Regions from separate parts of the Photobacterium angustum genome, predicted to be linked through region 1. Evidence: predicted binding sites of a transcription regulator. Region 1 holds the regulator's gene; the other holds the start of a gene.

Region 1 (3,794 bases):
ATGTGGTTTAGCAAGATTAGCGGCTCCATTTATTGCGGTAGGTTATAAACCCAAAGGTCGATACCATTTCAAAGCGAAAAAGTTATATGCAGAGCATTTTGAACACCCCGATCCTGCTGCGCCTAAAGTATTTATTAGTGAACTGCAATTAGGATTATGTTCAACAGAGTTGCAAACAGAAGTACGGCAGCTTGTCGATCAAGTTGATGATGACTATTTTGCCAATCCTGCTTTTCTCTCTCAAGGTAAACCATGGCAATTAAGTCGCGATAGTTATCAGCTTTTAAATGCAGAAAGTGAATATGCAGGATGGGTAGCAGCACATGGTTTTGGTGCCAATCATTTTACTGTTGATATTAATCAGCTTGAGCAATTTAATGAAATTTCTGAAGTGAACCATTTTCTTGAATCGAGTGGTTTTGATATTAATCAGGCAGGCGGTGCGGTAAAAGGCGATCCTACTGTGATGCTAGAGCAATCAGCAACCATGGCTGATAAAGTCATGGTCACGTTTTCTGATGGTGAGATGCTGGTCTCTGGTGGGTTTTATGAGTTTGCTAAACGTTATTTGCAGCCTGATGGTGAGATTTATAGCGGGTTTGTTGAAGCTTCGGCTGATAAGATCTTTGAGAGTACTTATAACTCTTGAATGATGTAAGCGATGCATTAAAAAAGCAGCCATTTGGCTGCTTTTTTTGAATCTGTTAATTGTCGAGGGGGGATCCCCAAATACCACTGTCTTCAGCAGGACAGCGACGTAAACCTGTCTGCTGTTCTAAATAACAACGACGGTCACTAAAGCCTGTCATCTCAATAGTTGTAGGTTGAGGAGCGATAGCGCCAGGTACAGTGGTGTAGCTATTCGGGGCAAAACGTTCAATATCCATATTCCATTACCGCGAGAAAAAGAAAGTCCATTCATACGCAGAATGTAGCACTTAATTTGAGCAATACAAATTAATTGTTCTCATAAAAGACACAAAGTTTGAATGGGATTGATGAATTATTTGTTAAAGCATTACTCATTCCTTTTAGCGATTTTATTTTGCATGTAATTGCTAATTTGTGATCTTATCGGTACATCAAAAATGTCACATTGCTTTATTATCTAATGCTTTGTTTTAGTTAGAAAGTTATCAATAAGTATTTCTTTCTTCAATGCTTTTGGATTAGGTGGAAGTAATATGAATCTTAGATGGATCACAATAGTAGGGCTGTTATTGTTAGCATTGACCGGATGTAGTTCTTTATCTTCAGTGGATAACAATGTACCTAAGGTGACGATTTCAGAAGGTGGTGTGATCACCCAAAATGGGGCTGTTTATACGGTAAAGGCAAGTACTAAATTAGTGACCCCGAAACTTGGGCAATATATCGGGTTTCGTTATGCAATAGAGATCCCTGATGGCGCCAGTGATGAGATGAAATCAAAAACGGCATTTCCTATTACAGCGCGTATGACGCATCCTAAACTGATAAACCCAGCAACGAAGCAAGCAACGACGGTATCAACATGGTCCGATACCATGTACAAACACGATAAAAACTTGGCGCTTTGGCAGTTTTCAGAACCTTATGAATTAGTCAGTGGTTCTTGGGTATTTGAATTGCTGTATAAAGATCAGGTCGTTGCTAAACGTGAGTTTACGGTCGCTAATCATGAGCAGTTAAATCAATCTTTAAAAAACACTTTTGAAACTGCATTCATGCTGAATAGTACTCGTTCATGGTTAGGTCAAAATGGTGATGCGCTTGTTTGTGATAAAGCTAAATCTAAACGTTGCTTGCAGTTTAGTTCTACTGAGGAGTGTAACCAAACCTTAAGTCGCTATAACAGCATGTGCCAGCAGATAGCGCTTAAACAAATGGGGCGTGGTGATGAAATTATTTCTGCGAAAGAAGAGATGAAAGAGTATGTTAGCTACTTTTTTTACTGCATGCATAGCGCCAGAATTAACGAAGCAAAGCTTGATAAAAAGCAGGTTCATACTTGTTTGAAAGGGTAAGAAAATGAAAAAAGCCGCAACAGTGTGCGGCTTTTTGTACGGCTAAAGACGTTAAAAATTAACGCGTACCGTAAACAACAATCGTCTTACCGTGAGCAGAAATTAAGTTCTGCTCTTCAAGCATTTTCAGAATACGACCCACTGTTTCACGAGAACAGCCAACAATTTGACCGATTTCTTGACGAGTGATCTTAATCTGCATGCCATCAGGGTGCGTCATTGCATCTGGTTGTTTTGCAAGATTTAGCAATGTCTGTGCGATACGACCTGTAACGTCTAAGAATGCTAAATCACCTACTTTCTGGCTTGTCACTTGTAGGCGACTTGCCATTTGAGCAGATAAGCGCATCAGAATATCAGGGTTAACCTGAATTAACTGACGGAATTTTTTGAATGAAATTTCTGCTACTTCACAAGGACTTTTCGCACGAACCCAAGCAGTACGCTCTTGATCTTCTTCGAATAAGCCAAGCTCACCAATAAAGTCACCTTGGTTTAGGTAAGAAAGGATCATCTCCTTACCTTCTTCATCCTTGATTAGTACAGCAACAGAACCCTTCACAATGTAGTACAACGTTTCTGCTTTCTCACCTGCGTGGATCAGCGTACTTTTCGATGGGTACTTGTGAATATGACAATGGGAAAGAAACCACTCTAAAGTTGGATCTGTTTGCGGTTTACCTGGAACCATATTACTAACTTCCTCTGCATTTGTTGCCCAACAGCATTGGTCTCTTTTCTTCTAAGTTTTATCATGAGAAAAAAAACTGCCTACTGACAGGGTATCCATTCAGCCGCTGGGCTGCAAGCTAACTTGAATAAGTTAGAGTGTATCCTTTTTCTACGCCTTTTTCTTGATATTGATCTAGTAGATTCGTTCATTTCATATGGATAACTGTGCACAGGATCACAATGCGGCGAGATAATTTTAAGCAGTGTGATAAGTAAAGATTATTACGACGATTTTTAGAGAGGAAAAAAGTTGTTATTAATGCGGAGAATTAGGATTTACATTCATTATTATATCAATAAAACTAGAGACAATTATTGGGCGTTTGAATAAGGATTAAGCGATGCAGTCCCGAGTAAAATGGGTAGAAGATATGACCTTTTTAGGTCAATCAAGCTCTGGTCACAGTGTAGTCATGGATGGTAATGGAGGGGATAAAGCCCCAAGTGCGATGGAATTGGTATTAATGGCGGCGGGAGGGTGTAGCTCAGTAGATGTTGTCAGTGCTTTACAATCCCAGGTGCAAAATATTGTGGGTTGTGAAGTTCTTATTTCAGCAGAGCGTCGAGAGCAAGCTCCACGTTTATTTACCACAGCCAATTTGCATTTTATCGTTTCAGGTTTTGATTTAAATGAAACCTTAGTGGCTAACAGCATTGCTGATTCTTTAGAGAAATATTGCTCTGTATGCTTGATGATTGGTGAAAAGGTTAAGTTGACTCATTCGTATGAAATCATCACTGCCTAATATTGATTGAGATGAAAAAGGTTGGTGTTTACGCCAACCTTTTTTCTATTCATTTTGGTTTTGTGCTGACTTAACTGATTTTCCCCGTATTAATCAGTTTCTCGATAAGTGGACGCATGATCAATTCCATTGCAAAGCTCATTTTTCCGCCAGGGACGACAAGCGTGTTATGACGTGACATAAATGAGCCTTGGATCATAGAAAGTAAATACGGAAAATCGACATTATTTAAACCGCGGAATCGAATCACAACAAAGCTTTCATCCAAGCTTGGGATCCCTTTGGCACTCACAGGGTTTGAGGTATCAAC
Region 2 (3,794 bases), on a different contig from region 1:
CAGAAGAGCTTTGCCCAACTGAGTCTGCGGTATTTGATACCCTGTTTGCAACGAGCCTTAAAAACGATGCGCCAAAATCAACGCCACGCCCTTATGATACGGATCGTGATGGCTTGGTAATTGGTGAAGGTGCTGGCACATTAGTGTTAGAAGAATACGAGCATGCCATCGCACGTGGCGCTAAGATCTATGCCGAAGTTGTAGGATTTGCGAGTAACTGTGATGCTGCCCATGTAACACAGCCACAAAAAGAAACCATGCAGCTTTGTATGGAGATGGCACTGCAACAGGCAAATTTATCGCCAAGTGAAATTAGCTACATTTCAGCACATGGTACTGCAACCGAAAAAGGTGATATTGCAGAAAGCCAAGCCACTGCGAGTATCTTTGGTAACAACACTCCAATTAGCTCTCTGAAAAGCTATTTAGGTCATACTCTTGGGGCCTGTGGTGCAATTGAAGCATGGCTAAGTTTAGAAATGATGCATGACGGCTGGTTTAGCCCAACGCTTAACCTTGAGAACGTTGATCCTGAATGTGGTGATTTAGACTACATTCGTGGCGAAGGCCGCAACCTTGATTGCCAATATATTATGAGCAACAACTTTGCGTTTGGTGGGATTAATACTTCAATTATTTTTAAGCGAATGTAATTCAAGACACTCTAACATTAACGTATCTATACCATTCTAAATAACCATGCTTGAATATTTTATCGCTTCTCAAGCATGGTTAATTTCAATCGCATTATTGCTGTTTTAAAAACGTAATTGCCTGATCTTTTTCTTCTGGCAGGAAGAACTTAATGTCTATTTTACGAAACAGCTTATCTTCCACTTTTACGATTTTTTCTATCCACTTTTTATCAGCAACAACAGCCACTTTCGCTATATGTGATATTCCTGAATGAAACAAATAACGCACTTCTTCTAGCAATGCTGAAAATTCAATCCCGTCAAAATTATCAATCTGCTCAAAAATAACAACTTTACCGTGTAATTCTGTTTTAGCCTGAGCATCCAACAATATACGTTTCATATCATCTTCAGTCACTTTGCCATCAATTGAAAAAGCCACCGCATTATCAATATCTAAGTTAATCATGGTTAACATTATAAGTTTCCTTAATCCATCAAGAAATAATGAAAATACTATGCGCTTTTTAAAAGAAAACGACAGTAATTAAAGAACGTAATTAAGGGAAATGAAATTTCATAAAGATCGTATATTCAATAGAACTATAAGTGTTAAATAGAATAATAAAGTTCCAATAAACACCTGAAAGTATATATCAATATATAAATTCACTAATGACGACATATAAATACCCATACCGCAACTGTGATTACTATTTATTTTTTACTTTCCCGTCAGTAAATAAGTACACAACTTTTCACACCAACGCCGAACTTAGCCACATCCGTACAATATAAAACTACATGCATAATGCTATTTTTAGGGGTGATAAGGCTCTTAATAAATACTTCAACCACCAAAACAATTTAGAGTTCTAATCACTTAACTTTCATCCATGTACATCTTATAATGAGATCATGCTCAAATAAATAACGTTTATTCAACTTTTATTCAAATAATTATCATCCCAATAGGTAATAATACCGATCAAATTATTTAGAGCTCAAAGGAATAGACTCTTAATATGGACATATCAACACCTTCGGTTGTCACTTCCGATACAGGTGAAGACCAGATACAAAAGTGGACTTTTTCAAAACCAACAGCTCATGATGGCGATGACGTTTTTAAGTTGATCGCAAACTGTCCCCCTCTTGATACCAATTCATCTTATTGTAATTTTCTTCAAACAACTCACTTTAGTAATACGTGTGTTATTGCAAAATATGATGGTGAAATAGCAGGTTTTATCTCTGGTTACCAAAAACCTAATCAGCCGAATACCTTATTTATATGGCAAGTTGCCGTTGCTCCTCAATTTCGAGGAAAAGGGCTCGCTTTTACCATGTTAGATAACCTGTTAAGTCGTGACTCTCTAAATAATATTAACGCTATAGAAACAACTATTACGGAAGAAAATAATGCTTCATGGGCGTTATTTAATAAACTCGATGCACGTAATAGTAACAGTGGCGAAGTCAGTACATATTTAGACAAGAATATACATTTTAAAGGTAAGCACGATACGGAATTGTTGTATCGCATCCCTTTAACTCAAATTAAACAGAAAGGATAATAACGGCCATATTATGGATATTTTTAAGAAGCAGGAATCTAAAGTTCGTTCTTACTCAAACAGTTTTCCCGTTGTTTTTACTAAAGCAAAAGGGAGTTGGCTTGAAACCGAACAAGGAGATCGTTACTTAGATTTTCTAGCCGGTGCTGGATCACTGAACTACGGCCATAATAACCCTATTTTTAAACAGGCTTTGCTCGACTATATCGAACAAGATGGGATCACTCACGGTTTAGATATGCACTCTACAGCAAAGGCTGATTTCCTTGAAGTATTAGAGCGTAATATTCTTGCTCCTCGTCAACTTAATTACGTTACCCAATTTACAGGCCCAACCGGCACTAATGCTGTAGAAGCGGCACTAAAACTTGCACGTAAAGTGAAAAAGCGTAGCTCTATTGTGGCTTTCACCAATGGTTTTCATGGTTGTACAGCCGGAGCGCTAGCTGCAACAGGCAATCAACATCACCGTCAAGGTGCTGGGACAAGTTTAAACAATGTTACTCGTATTCCATTTGAAGGTTATGCGGATATTGATGGCCTTAAATTATTTGAAACTATGCTGGCGGATAATTCAGCAGGTATGGACAAACCAGCCGCAGTCTTAATTGAAACAGTACAAGGGGAAGGCGGCTTAAACGTTGCGTCTAACCAGTGGTTACAACGATTAGAAAAAGTCTGTAAACAAAATGATATTTTATTGATTGTTGATGATATTCAAGCTGGCTGTGGTCGTACTGGTACCTTCTTTAGCTTTGAGCCGTCAGGTATTAAACCAGATATGGTTACTCTGTCTAAATCAATTGGTGGTTACGGCTTACCAATGGCAATCGTGCTATTCAAACCAGAGCTCGACATTTGGAATCCAGGTGAACATAACGGGACATTCCGTGGCAACAATCACGCATTCATTACTGCAACGAAAGCGCTTGAAACCTATTGGGCTGATGACCAACTAGAAAAACACGTTGCAGCATGCTCAAACATTATTGCTAACGTGATTGATAAGTGCCTACACGACCATCCTGATATGTTTGTGCAAAGAAAGGGTCGAGGCATGATGATTGGTATTGAGTGTAACGATGGCGATCTTTCTAGCCAAATCACCAAAACCTGTTTTGAAAATGGATTAGTGATTGAAACCGCAGGTCCTAACGATGAAGTCGTGAAGTTCTTTAGCCCATTAACCATTACAACGACAGAGCTTGAACAAGGCTTAGCAATTTTTGAAAATGTGGTTGAACACGTTGTTGCTAAAAACTTTAGAAAAGCATCGTAATTTAAGGACGAAAAATGATTGTTAGAACATTAGATGAATGCCGAGACAGTGAACGCCGTGTAGCTTCTGAAACTTGGGAAAGTGTTCGTATGCTACTAAAAGATGACAAGATGGGGTTTTCTTTTCACATCACGACAATCTTTGAGAACACTGAAACCCATATTCATTATCAAAATCACTTAGAGTCTGTTTACTGCATGAGTGGCGAAGGTGAAATTGAAGTTGTTGGTGGTGAAACGTACCCAATTAAACCTGGCACGCTATACATTCTTGATAAACACGATGAGCATTATTTACGTGCTT

Evidence for each region. The regulator CRP, encoded in region 1, controls carbon source genes, mostly activating them, when cyclic AMP is high. The targets are predictions, from matches to a motif close to TGTGANNNNNNTCACA.
Region 2: a site for CRP is predicted at 1,547-1,562, ahead of ectA (diaminobutyrate acetyltransferase). Genes of this name have one in related genera too.

Annotation. Positions count from the first base shown of each region.
Region 1 covers NZ_MSCJ01000001.1:2,669,976-2,673,769, reverse strand. Annotated here, with positions in the region: gene BTO08_RS12135 (DUF1338 domain-containing protein) at 1-649, shown strand, start outside; gene BTO08_RS12130 (hypothetical protein) at 705-887, opposite strand; gene BTO08_RS12125 (DUF3859 domain-containing protein) at 1,185-2,006, shown strand; gene crp (cAMP-activated global transcriptional regulator CRP) at 2,065-2,697, opposite strand; gene BTO08_RS12115 (OsmC family protein) at 3,080-3,484, shown strand; gene BTO08_RS12110 (phosphoribulokinase) at 3,555-3,794, opposite strand, start outside.
Region 2 covers NZ_MSCJ01000003.1:210,174-213,967, forward strand. Annotated here, with positions in the region: gene BTO08_RS15635 (beta-ketoacyl-ACP synthase) at 1-653, shown strand, start outside; gene BTO08_RS15640 (STAS/SEC14 domain-containing protein) at 748-1,113, opposite strand; gene ectA (diaminobutyrate acetyltransferase) at 1,661-2,212, shown strand; gene ectB (diaminobutyrate--2-oxoglutarate transaminase) at 2,226-3,491, shown strand; gene BTO08_RS15655 (ectoine synthase) at 3,506-3,794, shown strand, end outside.